One region of the Cupriavidus sp. MPR-AND1C genome, then DNA from elsewhere that is predicted to be linked to it. Evidence: riboswitches for the same ligand, from Rfam matches in the RefSeq annotation. Region 1 holds a riboswitch; the other holds the start of a gene.
The links. A riboswitch is a leader RNA that binds a small molecule or an ion and turns the genes downstream of it on or off. The one in region 1 is predicted to bind ZMP and ZTP.
Positions count from the first base shown of each region.

Region 1 (12,553 bases):
GTGCGGTAGACATCTCGGAATCTCCGGAGGCCACGGCAAAACCCGCGGCGTGCAACGACATAGGGAATCTTGCTAGTCTATTGATTCATGTGGCGGCAATAAACTGCCAATCGTGTGATATATAGTCCCGATTATCGAGACAATAAGCCGGAGCCGAGACAACCCCGTGGACCGCGCACTGGAAATGACCGTATTCACCGCCGTGGTCGACGCCGGCAGCTTTGTCGGCGCGGTCGAGGGCCTGCGCATGTCCAAGGCCGCGGTCTCGCGCCATGTGGATGCGCTGGAACAGCGCCTGGGCGTGCGCCTGCTGCAGCGCACCACGCGCCGGCTGTCGCTGACCGAGGAGGGGCGCATTTTCTACCAGCGCGCGCGCGAAGTGCTGGCGGCGCTGGACGACGCCGAGTCCGAGATCACGTCCCGCACGCAGGAGCCTAGCGGGCTGATCCGCATCAACGTGCCGCTCACGTTTGGCATCCTGCACCTCGCGCCGCTCTGGAGCGCGTTCTTGGCGGCGTATCCACAGGTTGATCTCGACATCACCCTCAATGACCGCGTGGTGGACCTGGTCGACGAAGGCTACGACCTTGCCGTGCGCATTGGCGACATGCCAAGCTCCGCACTGATCAGCCGCAAACTGGTCGCAACCCGCATGGTGCTATGCGCGTCGCCTGGCTATCTCGCGCAGCACGGCGCGCCAACCCATCCGCATGAACTGGCCGAGCACCGCGTGCTGGCCTACACCAACTGGTCCGGGCGCGACGAATGGCAGTTCGATGGCCCGCACGGCAAGGTCAGCGTGAGCACCCGCGCCCGGGTGTACTCCAACAATGGCGACACGTGCCGCGCCATTGCGCTGGCGCATGGCGGCATCATGCTGCAGCCGAGCTTCATGCTCCAGGACGACTTGCGGCGCGGGGACCTGGTTGAACTGATGCCCGGGTTCCGTGCGACCGAGATCGGCGTCTACGCTGTGTATCCGACGCGCAAGCAGTTGCCGCTCAAGGTGCGCAGGCTGGTCGATTTCCTGGTGGAGGCGTTTCGGGATGTGTCTTGGGGGTAGGGGGGGCTACCCATCGCTTTCACAGTCCCTTGGGCAACAACGCCGCCAGCGATTCCCGCATGGCCCGCGCAATCAGTTGCTGCCGCTCGCGCGGCATGCGGGCCAGCGTGGAGGCCACGCTGATGCCCGCCACCGGTTCGCCGTCCGTGCTGTGCACCGCCATGCCCACGGCCAGCACACCGCTGGTGGCGTGATTGCCGATCACGGACCAGCCGCGCTCGCGCGTGGCGCGCACCAGGATGTTCATGCGCTCGGGCGTCATGCCGCCATAGTGGCCCAGCGCCGCGGCATTGGCGGTGATGCATTGCGCCACGTCGTCTTGCGGCAGCGCCGCCAGCAGGGCCAGCCCGGCGGCGCCGACGCCGAGCGGCTGGCGAGTACCGACCTGGATCACGAGGATCTGCACCGGATGCGTCCCTACATGGCGCGCGATGCAGTGCGAGATCGCGCCTTCGCGCACGACGGCGAAGGCGGCATCCCCACAGGCGGCGCTCACGCGCGCCAGCACTGGCTGTAGCCGCGCCGCCAGGCCGTCGGTGGCGTGCGGCTGCGCGAGCACCGCCAGCCGCGGCCCCGCCACGTAGCGAAAGCGCCCGCGCTGCGCCACATAGCCGCTTTCCATCAAGGTCGCCAGCAGCCGGTAGACGGTGGCGCGCTCCAGCGCCGCGATGCGGCACAGGTCGACCACGCGCAGGCCTTCGCGGCCGCTGGCCAGCACCGCATCCAGCAATTGCAGGCCGCGCCGCAGCGTGCGGCTGCCGCCGTCTTCGGCGGCCTCGGTGGTATCGGTGGTATCGGCGGCATCGGCGGCATCGGCGGCATCGGGAAGGGCGCTGAGGGTTGCCTTGCCTTTGGCAGAAACGTCCGGCAGGCGGACGTTTTGATTGGCGGAGCGGGCAGGCATGGGGAAGAATTTCTCGGTCGATGGAAGCCACCCGCAGTATGCCGCAGCGCGGCCAGAAGGGGGCTAGCGACGGCATCGCACTGCCAAAACAGGAGACAAACCATGACCTTCCACAATGCATCGCGCCGGCGCCTGCTGGCGTTCGCGGCGGCCCTTGGCCTGGCGGGCGGCCTCGCGCTGCCGCTTCATGCCCAGCCTGCCGCCTGGCCTACCAAGCCCATCAAGCTCGTGGTCGGCTACGCCGCCGGCGGCGCCACGGACGTGATCGCGCGCCTCATCGCGCTCAAGCTGGGCGAGCAGCTGGGCCAGCCGATGGTGGTGGACAACCGGGCGGGCGCCAACAGTAACGTGGGCGCCGAAGTGGTGGCCAAGTCCGCGCCCGATGGCTACACGCTCTACGTCTACACCATCGCCAACACCATCAACGCGTCGCTGTACGACAAGCTTGGCTACGACCCGCAAAAGGACTTCGAGCCCATCGGGCTGATCGCCAGGATTCCTAACATCCTGGTGGTGAACCCCAAGCTGCCGGTGAAGACCCTGGCCGACTACATCCGCTTTGCCAAGGCGTCGCCGGACGGCATCACCTTTGCCTCGTCGGGCAGCGGCTCGTCCATCCACCTGTCGGGCGAGATGTTCAAGATGCAGGCCCGGCTGAACATGCTGCACATCCCGTATCGGGGCAGCGCGCCGGCGGTGACCGACCTGCTGGGCGGGCAGGTCCAATCGATGTTCGACAACACGCCCTCGGCGCTGCCGCACGTGAAGGCGGGGCGGCTGCGCGCCATTGCCATCACCAGCGCCCAGCGCTCGCCGCTGCTGCCCGAGGTGCCGACCGTTGCCGAGTCGGGCTTTCCCGGCTTTGACGTGCAATCGTGGTTCAGCCTGGCCGCGCCCGCCGGCACGCCGCGGCCGGTGATCGAGCGCCTGAACTCGGCCCTCGACAAGGTGCTGGCCGCGCCCGAGGTGCGCCAGCGCTTGCAGGATCTGGCAGCCACCCCCGAGCCCGGCTCGCCAGAGCAATTGCGCCGCCTGATCGTGGCGGAAACCAAGCGCTGGCACGACGTGGTGAAACAGTCCGGCGCCAAGGCCGAATAAGAAACAAGGAGCGTTGCTTACCATGTACCCGATCGATTTCTTCTGGCGCGCCGCGGCGCGCTGGCCCGGCAACATTGCGATCGACGCCCCCGAAGGCGCGATCCGCTACGACGCGCTGGCTGCCCAGGTGGCCGCACTGGCCACGGCGCTCAATGCGCTCGACAACACCCTGCAGAGCCGCGTGGGCATTTGCGCGAAGAATAGCGCCGAGCACATCGTCGCGCTCTTGGCGGTGCTGGCCTGCGGCAAGGTCTGGGTGCCGCTGAACCCCAAGAGCACCCGGCCGGAGATCCGCCGCATCATCGACGCCACCGAGCCCTCCATCCTGGTGCTCGATACGGCCTGCGCCGGCCTGCTGGAGGGCGCGGCCGGCGCGCGCATCCATTGCGGCTCGCCGCCGCCCGGGCAGAGCTCGGTGGCCGCGTTGATCGCGCAGCATGCCGGCGCATCGCGCCCGGCCTTTGCGCTGCCGCAGGATGCCACGCAGGCGATCAAGTTCACCGGCGGCACCACCGGTGCGCCCAAGGGCGTGATGCAGCCGTACCGCGCCTGGATGACCAACGTCTCCAACCAGATCCAGGCCTGGGGCTTTGATGAGCACGAGCGCTACATCGTGGCCGCGCCGATCACGCATGGCACGTCGACCTACCTGTTGCCCATCCTGGCGCAGGGCGGCTGCCACGTGGTGCTGGCCGAGGCTGGCGCCGAGGCGGTGCGCACGGCGTTTCGCGAGCGCGGCGGCACCGTGTGCTTCATGCCGCCAACGCTGGTCTACATGCTGATGGCGCTGCCCGGCGCCGCGCGCGCGGACTTCCCCTGCCTGCGCCGCCTGATCTACGGCGGCGCGCCGATGCCGCCGGAGAAGATCCGCGAGGTGCGTGCGTTCTTCGGCCCCGTGCTGGGCACCACCTACGGGCAGACCGAGGCGCCGCAGAGCCTGACCGTGATGCGCCCCGAGGATTTCGAGGACGAGCGCAACTGGGCCGCCGTGGGCCTGCCCACCTGGTTCAGCGACGTGGCCATCATGGCCCCGGACGGCCGCCTGCTGCCCCCGGGCGAGGTCGGCGAGGTGGTGGCGCGCGGCGACCTGGTGATGAGCGGCTACTGGCGCCTGCCGGAGAAAACCGCCGAGACGCTGGTGGACGGCTGGCTGCACACGGGCGACCGCGGCCTGATCGATGAGCGCGGCTACCTGTACCTCAAGGACCGGCTCAAGGACATGGTCATCACCGGCGGCTTCAACGTCTATCCGGTGGATGTGGAGAACGCGCTGGGCCAGCACCCGGCGGTGCACGAATGCACGGTGTTCGGCGTGCCCGACGAAAAATGGGGCGAGGCGGTGCAGGCCGCCGTGCAACTGCGCCCCGGCCAGCATGCCACCGAAGGCGAGCTGATTGCCTTTGTGCGCGAGCGCCTGGGCCCCGTGCAAACGCCCAAGCGCGTCCACTTCCATGTGAGCCTACCGCGCTCCGCCGTGGGCAAGGTGCTCAAGACCGCCGTGCGCGAACGCGCCATCGCCCCCGAAGCCCCTTCGGTCCCATCGGCCCCGCCCCCTGCCAACGAACCCACTGCGAACCCATCATGACTTCCTCCGCTTCCTCCAAGCCCGTCACACGCCTTTGCACCCATACCCTTACCAGCCTGCATTACCGCGACGCGGACCTGGTCGAGGACCTGATGGGCAAAAAGACCTTCACCGAGGTCATGCTCATGCAGATCCTGGGCCGCGCGCCGCGCCCGGTGGACCTGCGCATCACCGACGTGGTGCTGATCGTGCTGATGGAGCACGGCCTCACGCCCAGCGCCATCGCCACGCGGCTGATCTACATGAGCGCGCCCGAAAACCTGCAGGGCGCCGTATCCGCCGGCCTGCTGGCCGTGGGCAGCTCCTTCGTGGGCACCATGGAGAACTGCGCGCAGCTGCTCGATCGCATCGGAGCGGCCGCCGACCCCGATGCCGAGGCCATGGAGATCGCGCGCCACTACAAGTCCATCAAGAGCCATGTGCCCGGCTTTGGCCACCACCTGCACAAGCCGGTGGACCCGCGCGCCTACAAGCTGCTGGACATGGGCCGCGCCGAGCCCGACCTGGCCGGCGACAAGATCCGTGCGCTGGAGCGCCTGTCCAGCGCGGTGGATGCCGTGGCCGGCCGGCCCATTACCATCAACGCCACCGGCGCCGTGGCCGCCTTGCTCGGTGAGCTGGGCGTGCCCACGGCCGTGATGCGCGGCTTTGCCGTGATTTCGCGCGCGGCCGGGCTGGTGGCGCATATCGTGGAGGAGCAGCAAAGCCCCTCGGGCCGCTTTATCTGGGACACCATCGAGCACGCGATTCCTTACGTGGGCGAAGGCGGGCACCAGCCGGGGGAGGGCGCGTGACATGACGAACCGATCGAACCCAGGCGACAGCGCGCCGGCGGCACGCCCGCCGGCGTTGCCGCTCGATCTTCCGGGCCGCACGGTTTTTGTCGCCGGCGCGGGCTCGGCGGGGCCGGGCTGGAGCATCGGCCGCGCGGCCAGCGTGACCTACGCGCGCCTGGGCGCGCAGGTCTGCGTGGTGGACCGTGACGCGGCCTCGGCCGAGGAAACCACGGCGCTGATCCGGGCCGAAGGCGGCATCGCCGAGACCTTCACGGGCGATGTGTCCGTGGAGGCCGAAGTGGTGAGGCTCTTTGCCGCGGCGCGCGAGCGCTTCGGCATGGTGGACGTGCTGCATCACAACGTGGGCATTGGCAAGACCGGTGGCCCGATGGACACCACCGCGGACGACCTGGACCGCATCCATGCCGTCAACGTGCGCAGCCTGCTGCTGGCCAGCCAGCAGGTGCTGCCCGACATGGTGGCGCGCGGGCGCGGCGCCATCATCGCCATCTCGTCGGTGGCCGGCATGCGCTACGTGGGCTACCCGCACCTGGCCTACAGCGTGACCAAGGCCGCCGTGACGCAGTTCACGCGCATGCTGGCGCAACAATATGCGCCACATGGCGTGCGCGCCAACACCGTGGTGCCGGGGCTGATCGACACGCCGCGCATCGCCACCACGGTGGCGAAGATGTTCTCCGGCACCAGCCTGGACGAGGCGCGGCGTGCGCGCGCCGCGCAAGTGCCGATGTGCCGCATGGGCAGCGCATGGGACGTGGCCCACGCCTGCGCCTTCCTCGCCTCCGATGCGGCGGCCTATGTCACCGGCACGGAGCTCGTGGTGGATGGCGGCATCACCGGGAAATTCGTGTGACACGCAATCCGTCGTCGCCCCACGTGCAGTAGTTGCTTAAAAAAAGATGGCCGGCTAATCATTACTCGCGCAACGCCATTGCGCGAGGGACAAAAGAGCCACTCAGTCTTGCCGATGTCTTCCTCCCGAAGCCGACGCTCGATCGGTTGCCACGACAAGCGAAGATCAGGCATCCGTGCAGGCGGTGGCCGTGTTCAAGCTCCATCAGGAGCGCGCAGGGCATGGCGCGCCATCCGGCCTGACCGGCGCCTGACCTGCGCCTGAAGGGGGCCGGCCGGCCAAGGACCAGTAAAATGGCCGGCCAGGGTGGGTTTTCAAAGGCGGCAGGTGGCACAACGACAACAGGGTTTTCTTCTGACTCGGCACTGGCGGGATACGGCCGCCGGGACGGAAGTCGAGTTCTGGCTGGCGACCGACAGCGGCCCCCGGCATATCCGCCTGGCGCATCAGCCCTCAGTGGCATTTATCCCGGCGGAGCAGCGCGAGACCGCCGAGGCGGTCTTGCGCGGTGAGCGCAATGTGGCGTTGCGTGAACTCCCGCTCGCGGATTTTCATCGCCGCCCGGTGCTGGGTCTGTACTGCCAGCACTACCGTCAGCTCATCAAGCTGGAAAAGCTGCTGAAGGAAGCCGGCGTCAGCGTCTACGAGGCCGACATCCGCCCCCCGGAGCGCTACCTGATGGAGCGCTTCATCACCGCGCCCGTCTGGTTTGCCGGCGAGGCCAACGCGGCCCACGGCGGGGGCACCCTGCTCAACAGCCAGATGAAGCCGGGGCCAGCTTATCGGCCAACGCTGAAGCTGGTGTCGCTGGACATCGAGACCACCGCCCACGGCGACCTGTACTCGATCGCGCTGGAAGGCTGCGGCCAGCGCCAGGTGTATATGCTCGGCCCGCCCAACGGCGACGACAGCGCGCTCGATTTTGACCTGGAGTACTGCGCCAGCCACCCGCTGATGCTGCAAAAGCTGAACCAATGGCTAGCCCAGCATGATCCCGATGCCATCATCGGCTGGAACGTGGTGCAGTTCGACCTGCGCGTGCTGCAAAAGCATGCGGATCGCTATCAGGTCCCGCTGCTGTTTGGCCGGGCAGGCAATGTGCTGGAGTGGCGCGAGCACGGCTTCAAGGAGAACCATTTCTTTGCCTGCGCCGCCGGCCGCCTGATCATCGATGGTATCGAAGCGCTGCGCTCCGCCACCTGGAACTTCCCATCCTTCAGCCTGGAGAACGTGGCGCAGACGCTGCTAGGCGAGGGCAAGTCCATCGACAACCCGTATCAGCGCATGGCGGAGATCGACCGCCGCTTTGCCCAGGACAAGCCCGCGCTGGCTCGATACAACCTCAAGGACTGCGAGCTGGTGACCCGGATCTTTGCCAAGACCGAGTTGCTGACCTTCTTGCTGGAACGTGCCGCCGTCACCGGCTTGCCCGCGGACCGCAGCGGCGGCAGCGTGGCGGCCTTCACGCACCTGTACATGCCGCTGATGCATCGCCAGGGCTATGTCGCCCCGAACCTGGGCGAGGTGCCGGAGGGTGCCAGCCCCGGCGGCTTTGTCATGGATTCGCAGCCCGGGCTGTACGATTCGGTGCTGGTGCTGGACTACAAGAGCCTGTACCCGTCCATCATCCGCACCTTCCTGATCGATCCACTCGGGCTGGTGGAAGGGCTGCAGGATCCGTCCGACGAAAGCTCGGTGCCCGGATTTCGCGGCGCGCGCTTCTCGCGCACCCGGCATTGCCTGCCAGCCATCGTCAAGCAGATCTGGCAAGGCCGGGAAGCGGCCAAGCGCGAAGGCAACAAGCCCTTGTCGCAAGCGCTGAAGATCATCATGAATGCGTTTTACGGGGTGCTAGGGTCCAGCGTCTGCCGCTTTTTCGACCCACGCCTGGCGTCGTCGATCACCATGCGCGGCCACGAGATCATGCACCGCACGCGCGAGCTGATCGAGGCGCAGGGCTACCAGGTGATCTATGGCGATACCGATTCGACCTTCGTCTGGCTGATGCAGCCGCATGCCGAGGAAGGCGCCGACAGGATTGGCCGCATGCTTGTCCAGCAAGTGAACCAGTGGTGGCAGCAGCATCTGCAACAACAGTACGGCCTGGAGAGTGCGCTGGAGCTGCAGTACGAGACCCACTACCGCCGCTTCCTGATGCCCACCGTGCGCGGCGCCGAGCAGGGCAGCAAGAAGCGGTACGCGGGGCTGGTCGCCAAGGCGGACGGCAGCGAGGAGGTGGTCTACAAGGGGCTGGAAACGGTACGCACGGACTGGACGCCGCTAGCCCAGCAGTTCCAGCAAGCGCTCTATCAGCGCGTGTTCAAGAAGCAACCGTACCGGGAATACGTGCGGGACTATGTCCGCCGCACCATGAGCGGCGAGTTCGACGCGCAACTGGTCTACCGCAAGCGCTTGCGCCGCACGCTCGAAGACTATCAGCGCAACGTGCCGCCGCATGTGCGCGCGGCACGCATCGCGGACGAGTTCAACCGCAAGGAAGGCCGTCCGCTGCAATACCAGAACGGCGGCTGGATCAGCTATGTGATGACGGTGGCCGGCCCCGAGCCGCTGGAAACCCGGCGCTCGCCCATCGACTACGACCACTATCTCACGCGCCAGCTGCAGCCGGTGGCCGACGCCATCCTGCCCTTCCTGGGCGATGCGTTCGAGACGCTGGTGACGGGGCAGAAGGCGTTGTTTTGACGGGGGGGCCGGGCGTCGGGGTTGCGCAGCCCGGCAGTGTCGTCGCCAAGCCCTGGGTGCCAGCGCTTTCACCTTCGCCGGCGTATTGGCAAGGTGCCGCTATTTCTTGGATTCGTATGCCATCCGCACCGCCAGACCTGTCAGAACGCTTCCCATCAGCCAGCGCTGCACCGATAGCCACTGCGGGCGTCCCGACAGGAAGGTGGATATCGATCCCGCCGTCACGATGATCAGTGCATTCACAGCGAGGCTGATCGAAATCTGAACGCTGCCGAGCGCCAGCGACTGGGTAAGAATACTGCCATGTCCTTCCGCAATAAATTGGGGAAGCAGAGACAGATACATGACGGCGATTTTTGGATTCACCAGGTTAGTGATAAACCCCATGCCAAAGAGCTTTCCTGGGGTATCGATCGGCAGGTCGCGCACCGCAAACGCGGACCGTCCGCCCGGTTTGACCGCTTGCCAGGCAAGATACAGAAGGTACAAAGCGCCGCCGATGCGAAGCGTGTCGTATGCGTAAGGTACCGCAAATACGAAAGCCGTAATTCCGAATGCCGCACAGAGCATGTAGAACACAAAGCCCAGCGCAACGCCGCCCAATGAAATGAGGCCCGCGCGTCTACCTTGGCAAATTGAGCGGGAAATCAGATAAATCATGTTCGGCCCCGGCGTTAGAACCATTCCTAACGCCACAAGAGCGAACATGAGCAACTGTGCAAAATCAGGCATAACCCATCTCCAAGGATAGTAGGTAATGCCCAGGCGCGCGGCGGCCAGCAACCTCATGCTCCCCGATAGTGGCCTATCTGTATGCGCCAGTCACATGAGTGCAGAAAGCATAGCACAGGAGAAAATACGCTAGAGGCTGTTTCAAAATGAAGCGAAGCGGTTCTGGCTAAGCGCGTTCCAGGCGGCAAGTGAGTCCATGTAGTCTCGCCAGTGAACAATGCGCCGAGCGGCGACACTGACGATCGAGCAGAACCGGTTGTCGTAGCGGACGCCCGTCGACACGATCGTTCCATGCACCTCGTACTCGATGACGATGACATGACCATCCGCGGCCAGGCGCCTGATCAGGTGGTCTGCTGCATGGACGACGATGTGCTTGCCGTAGCCGTGGAAACGCTCCATCAGGTCACCTTGCCCTCGATGATTCTCGGCCAGCCCGGAAAATCGTAGAGGACTTCGTAGACTATGTCGTCGGCGGCGCAATCGAAGAAAGGTTCGCCGTCGACGAGATCCCCCATGGCAGTTCGCACCAGGTCGAAACAGGGCTTGACCGGCATGAAGGCCGAATACGCCGAGATACTCATTTCTGTTCTCCTTGCCTCAGTTCAGTCCGGTCGTGTGGGCATCCGGGAACCAGTCATGGATCGGGAAGAGCCGTCCGCCGCCGTGCCGGCCTACGACGGCTCACCGGCCGATCCAGCCCTTCGATACAGCGCAGCCGGTGTCGCGCAAGGGTCGCGCCCGGTCGGGCTGCCGTAGCCGTACAGGGCTTTAGCTTCGATCCATTGATCTAGGTCATGGCAATCTCTGGATGGAGGAATACTGTACTAGGCAAGGCTCTTCGATTCGATATGGTGTCGAAGGCGATGTGAGCATAACCCGTTTCCATGGAGCGCGCCGTGACCACCCCACTTGCGCTATGGCACGAAGATCATATTCATTTCGCTCGACTGCTGGACATTTTGGAAGAGCAGGTAATTCTCTTCGGTCGGGGAGAGCGGCCAAATTACAATTTGATGAGCATCATCATCTATTACATGCGAAGTTTCGGCGATCGCGTTCACCATCCCCGTGAGGATGTTGCATACGCACGGCTCATTGAGCGGGATCCCGGCATGCAGATCGTGATTAGTCGGATCCAGCAGGAACATCGTGTGATTGCCATGGTGGGCGAAACGCTATCGGACCGCCTCAATGAGGCTGAAGGAGATCTGATCAGTTCGCGCACGGCTCTGGAGGCCGCCGGAGCGATGTACCTTGTGTACTATCGAAATCATCTTTCGACAGAGGAGCAACGCGTCATGCCGCGCGCGGCTCAGCTACTAACGCGCGAGGATTGGGCAGCCGTTGACGCTGCCGTTCCGGCGAGCGACGATCCGCTCTTCGGGGAAAACGTCCAAGAGCGTTTCGCGATGCTACGCAAGCAAATCGAAAGTGAGTTGAGCGTGTCCGGCCAGGGCTAGTTTCGGCATCTCCCCACCGACCAGATCCATTGCCAGCCTGGCGCAGCGGAACACGTCAGCGCTCCGCTCGGCTGCCGGCCCCATTTCCTGCATTGGTGGTTGTCCGTACAGGCCGATGAACCGCCGTCGGCCGACGGCTCGTCCCGGCCCATTGCGAAGGGTCGCCCTGTGCGACGCGTGTCTCCATGGCGGTTTGATAGAAGGACCTTCCGTCGGGCAAGCCTGGGATGCGCACCCGGCCAGGCGCGCGCCGCAGACAGTACAAGTGGATCGGCCAAGGCCGCGCAACGACGCCAGGATCTTTTTGAAATGGCCGCTCAGGCTCGGAGGTGCTGTGGTTGTGCGCTCGCTGTTGAACCCGGTGCCGCGGCATCAGCACTGGGCCAAAAAAAGTGCCACCGAGGTGGCACAAAGAGCATGAGAGAGGCGGGATGCTCGCGGGCGCATCTGCAGGACTGCCCGCACTGCCATGCAAGCATGACCTTGTTACATACCAGCGGACTTTCCTTAGAACTTGTGGCGAATACCTACGGCGACGCCGAGCATGTTGCTTTGGCCGCTGGCAAGCGTGTAGCTATTGCCAAGGGAGAGGCTGTTGGCGTAGCCGATCATCGCGGAATCCAGTCCCAGGCCCGCGTTCTTTGCGTACGCCGTGGTCAGGTAGACATCAGTTCGCTTGGAGAGCGTGTAGTCGGCGATGAACGCAACTTGCCACGGGTTCGGGGTTGACGTGCTGGCGAAGAAGCGCTTGACGTGGTCGTAGTCGTATTCGAGCGTCAGGCCAAGCGCCGGCGTCACCTGGTAGTTGGCGCCGATCCAGTAGAAGTCGTCGCGCTCGATCAGGCTGCCATTCTGGTCCTTGTTCTGACCCCAGCGGTAGCCGCCCATGATCTTTGCCGGGCCGAACGCATAGCTTCCTGCGATGGTAGCCTTCTTGAAGCTGCCACTGCCTAGGGCAGCAGCGGTCAAGGGGTTGGAAATGGTCGGGTTGAACTGGTCGTAAGCAACCGCCACGCCGACAGGGCCGGCAATATAGGACAGCGCCGCGCCATAAGCGGTGTCGCGGCGGAACTGGCCCGGCACTTCGCCATTGCCACCGAGGAGCGGGCCGTTGGCCACCGTCGTCGGCAACGCCAGGCCGGTACCGAAGGACCAGTGCGCCAGTGCGGACACCGGACCGAACTGGCCGGAGTACTTGATGGTGTTGTCCTCGCGGAAGTTGGCGCCGGTCAGCATCACGATCGGTTCATATTGTGTGGCAAAGGATGCCGGCACGAAGTTCGCAAGGCCTTCGAATATCGACGTGTACTGACGGCCGAAAGTCACCTGGCCAAACCGCGTACTCTGCACGCCTA
Region 1 is NZ_JBXASU010000058.1:12,779-25,331, forward strand. Features, by position in the region: gene AC1RWI_RS25805 (dioxygenase family protein) at 1-13, opposite strand, end outside; gene AC1RWI_RS25810 (LysR family transcriptional regulator) at 167-1,063, shown strand; gene AC1RWI_RS25815 (IclR family transcriptional regulator) at 1,083-1,967, opposite strand; gene AC1RWI_RS25820 (tripartite tricarboxylate transporter substrate binding protein) at 2,070-3,065, shown strand; gene AC1RWI_RS25825 (class I adenylate-forming enzyme family protein) at 3,088-4,650, shown strand; gene AC1RWI_RS25830 (citryl-CoA lyase) at 4,647-5,444, shown strand; gene AC1RWI_RS25835 (SDR family NAD(P)-dependent oxidoreductase) at 5,446-6,300, shown strand; gene AC1RWI_RS25840 (DNA polymerase II) at 6,628-9,003, shown strand; gene AC1RWI_RS25845 (LysE family translocator) at 9,103-9,735, opposite strand; ZMP/ZTP riboswitch at 9,756-9,839, opposite strand; gene AC1RWI_RS25850 (nuclear transport factor 2 family protein) at 9,877-10,137, opposite strand; gene AC1RWI_RS25855 (hypothetical protein) at 10,137-10,319, opposite strand; gene AC1RWI_RS25860 (hemerythrin domain-containing protein) at 10,635-11,198, shown strand; gene AC1RWI_RS25865 (porin) at 11,706-12,553, opposite strand, start outside.

Region 2 (4,088 bases), on a different contig from region 1:
GCAACCAAGCCCGCTGCCGCAAGGCAGGAAGGCTGACCCATGTTCGACTCCCGTCCGAAAATTGTTTTTTTCTTGTTGGCGTATTTCGCCTCTCCGGGCGAGTCCACCGCACCTTCTGTTTCCGCATTAGAAGGTAGTGCAGATTAAACAACTTTCGTTGGGAGTCTGCTACCCCTTCCGTGGGGTAGACGTCGAAAATTCATCCAGCATGTCGCGGAATTCCGACACGTCCTCAAAACTTCGATACACCGAAGCAAACCGGATGTAAGCAATCTTGTCCAACCGGCGCAGCTCGCGCATGACCAGCTCCCCGACCTGGCTGCTGGGGATCTCCTTCTCGCCGAGGGCGAGCAGTTTCTCTTCGATGCGGGTGATGGAGGCGTCGATGGCTTCGGCCGAGACCGGGCGCTTGCGCAGGGCGAGGCGCATCGAGTCTTTCAGCTTGTCGCGGGTATAGTCCGCGCGGGAGCCGTTTTTCTTGACGATGGCGGGGAAGAATAGTTCGATCCGCTCATAGGTGGTGAAGCGGCGGTCGCAGGATTCACAGCGGCGGCGGCGGCGCACCGTATCGCCTTCTTCCGACATGCGCGTGTCCAGGACCTGGGTGTTGGAGTGTGCGCAAAAAGGGCATTTCATGCCTGACCACCTCGAAGTATGAGCCGGGGCGCGTGCCGCGCAGGCAGCGTCTTGTCATTCTGTGTCGCGCCGGGCTGGGTTGGCAAGGCCCGCCGCAGGCGCGGCGGGGCTGCCGGCCACCCGCGGGTGGCGGGTGGCGCCGGGCTTTAGCCGTAGACCGGGAAACGCTTGGTCAGGGCTGCCACTTGCTCGCGCACGCGAGCGATATTGGCCAGGTCGTGCGGGTTTTCCAGCACGTCGGCGACGAGGTTGGCCACCAGGCGGGCTTCTTCTTCCTTGAAGCCGCGGGTGGTCATGGCCGGCGAGCCCAGGCGGATGCCCGAGGTGACGAACGGCTTTTCCGGGTCGTTGGGGATGGCGTTCTTGTTGACGGTGATATGCGCCTCGCCCAGGACCTTTTCGGCTTCCTTGCCGGTGATCTGCATGGCGCGCAGGTCGACCAGCATGACGTGGCTTTCGGTGCGCCCGGAGACGATGCGCAGGCCGCGCTCGATCAGGGTTTCGGCCAGCACGCGGGCGTTCTTGACCACTTGCTGCTGGTAGGTCTTGAACTCGGGCGACAGGGCTTCCTTGAAGGCGACTGCCTTGCCGGCGATCACGTGCATCAGGGGGCCGCCCTGGATGCCGGGGAAGATGGCCGAGTTGATGGCCTTCTCATGCTCGGCCTTCATCAGGATCACGCCACCGCGCGGGCCGCGCAGGCTCTTGTGGGTGGTGGTGGTGACGAAGTCGGCGTGCGGCACCGGGTTGGGGTACTCGCCGGCGGCGATCAGGCCGGCGTAGTGGGCCATGTCGACCATGAACAGGGCGCCGATGGACTTGGCCACCTTGGAGATGCGTTCGAAGTCGATGCGCAGGGCGAAGGCCGAGGCGCCGGCGATGATCAGCTTGGGCTTCTTTTCCTGGGCCAGCTTTTCCAGCGCGTCGTAGTCGATGTCTTCGTTTGCGTCCAGGCCGTAGCTGACCACGTTGAACCATTTGCCGCTCATGTTGAGCGCCATGCCGTGGGTCAGGTGGCCGCCTTCGGCCAGGCTCATGCCCATGATGGTGTCGCCCGGCTTCAGGGCCGCGAAGAACACGCCCTGGTTGGCCTGCGAGCCGGAATTGGGCTGCACGTTGGCGGCTTCGGCGCCGAACAGTTGCTTGACGCGGTCGATGGCCAACTGCTCCACGATGTCGACGTACTCGCAGCCACCGTAGTAGCGCTTGCCGGGATAGCCTTCGGCGTACTTGTTGGTCAGTTGCGAGCCTTGCGCGGCCATCACGGCCGGCGAGGTGTAGTTTTCCGAGGCGATCAGCTCGATGTGCTCTTCCTGGCGCTGGTCTTCCTTCTGGATGGCGGCAAAAAGCTCGGGGTCGATCTGGTCGATCGTATAGCGGCTGCGTTCGAACATGGCGAAAACTCGTCTGAAAAAGGGGAATTCCGAATGGCTTCGGGGTAGGGCGCGCGGGGAAGGCACAGGCGACCGGCGCCGGTCGCGTTAGCTATCCGGCGCAGGGCGCACCCTGCTTCCCATTCGCTGCCCAGGCGAGCGGCAGGCGCTTGAAACATCGCGCCAGAGAACTTTGCGCTTCCTCGTGGTAGTGCCCACTGACTTCGCCAGTCGCGCAAGATGGAATGGTTGGCGGCAGTTTAACGCGAGGCGCTGGCTCGCTGCAAGACAGTGCCGTGGGCCCAAAGACCGAAAGTCAATGCCTTGTCCGTCAGGTCATGTAATTGTTGTAATGTCAGACAAGGGTTTACACCGGGTCGGGTCGGCTGCCGTTACAATCGCGGCCATGAGCAACAATGTGTGGGCCTTGCGGGTGTACTGGGAAGACACCGACGCAGGCGGCGTAGTGTTCTACGCCAATTACCTCAAGTTCTTCGAGCGCGCCCGTACCGAGTGGCTGCGCTCGCTAGGCATCGAGCAGCAAGCGCTGGCCGATGAGTCCGGCGTCGTCTTCATCGTCAGAAGCACGGCGGTGGACTACAATGCCCCCGCCCGTCTGGACGACTTGCTTGAGATCCGGACACAGATTGAACGGGTTGGCCCGGCGTCGGTCCAATTCGCCCAGGAAGCCTGGCGTGGAGAGCAATTGCTGGCTACTGGCGCCATCCGGGTTGGATGTGTTGATCGTAGCACATTTCGCCCGACTCCCATTCCCGCTCCCGTCCTTGCAACCATCAAGACCGCTCGATGAATCCCGTGACCGTCACGCAAGACCTGTCGATCATTTCGCTGGTGCTGCACGCCAGTGTGCTGGCGCAGGCCGTCATGGCCCTGCTGCTGGTGATGTCCCTGTTCTCGTGGACATATATCTTCCGTAAGCATTTCTCCCTGCGCGCCGCGCGCACACAGACCGAGGGTTTCGAGCGCGACTTCTGGGCCGGCGGCGACCTGCAGGCCCTGTATCAGAGCGCAGCCAATAATCGTCACAACACAGGCGCGCTGGAACGGATCTTTGAATCCGGCATGGGCGAGTACCTGAAGGCGCGCGAGCGCAACAATGACGCCGGCGCACTGCTCGATGCCGCGCGGCGTGCGATGCGCGCGGCCTATCAGCGCGAGATGGATGTGATGGAATCGCACCTTCCGTTCCTGGCATCGGTGGGTTCGGTCAGCCCGTACATCGGCTTGTTCGGCACTGTATGGGGGATCATGAACGCCTTCCGCGGCTTGTCCAATGTGCAGCAGGCAACGCTTGCGGCCGTGGCGCCCGGCATTGCGGAGGCGCTGGTCGCCACCGCCATCGGCCTGTTCGCGGCGATTCCGGCTGTCATTGCCTACAACCGCTACGCCACCGAAGTGGATCGCCTGGCCATCCGCTTCGAGAGTTTCATGGAAGAGTTCCTGAACATCCTGCAACGGCAGACCCGCTAAAGCGCCGAAGCCACCAACGTCTTCGGTCAAGGAGAACCAGCAATGGCAGCGATACAGCGCCGTGGCGGCTCGCGCCGCCGGGCCAGCGCCGACATCAACGTCGTGCCTTACATTGACGTGATGCTGGTGCTGCTCGTCATTTTCATGGTGGCGGCACCGATCGTGAATCCCGCCGTGGTTGACCTGCCCAGCGTGGCCAACGCCACCCAGCAGCAAAAGGCGCCCCCTATCGTGGTGACCGTGCATGAGGACGGCGCACTGACCGCGCGTGGCAAGGATAACGCCGGCAACAGCTTCGAGCGCAAGCTCGACAAGCAGGGCCTGATCGATTTCGTGCATCAGCGCCAGAACGAGAATCCCGATCAGCCGGTGGTGATCGCCGCCGACCGCTCGGTCAAGTACGAAGCCGTGCTGGACGTCATGTCAGTGCTCAAGGCTGATGGCGTGAAGCGCGTCGGCCTGATGGTCAAGCCCAAGTAAGCACCGACCCACGCGATGAAAACCGCCGCCTATCCTTATCAGCCGGCCCCGGAGCGGGGAACCCTGCGTTCCCTCCTGCTCGCGGTTTTCATGCACCTGTTGCTGGGC
Region 2 is NZ_JBXASU010000178.1:92-4,179, reverse strand. Features, by position in the region: gene nrdR (transcriptional regulator NrdR) at 169-636, opposite strand; gene glyA (serine hydroxymethyltransferase) at 783-2,030, opposite strand; ZMP/ZTP riboswitch at 2,152-2,254, opposite strand; gene ybgC (tol-pal system-associated acyl-CoA thioesterase) at 2,416-2,820, shown strand; gene tolQ (protein TolQ) at 2,817-3,500, shown strand; gene tolR (protein TolR) at 3,543-3,980, shown strand; partial or broken gene AC1RWI_RS37735 (cell envelope integrity TolA family protein) at 3,996-4,088, shown strand, end outside.
Region 2: linked by a shared signal. The riboswitch ahead of glyA (serine hydroxymethyltransferase) and the one ahead of AC1RWI_RS25845 (LysE family translocator) in region 1 are both predicted to bind ZMP and ZTP.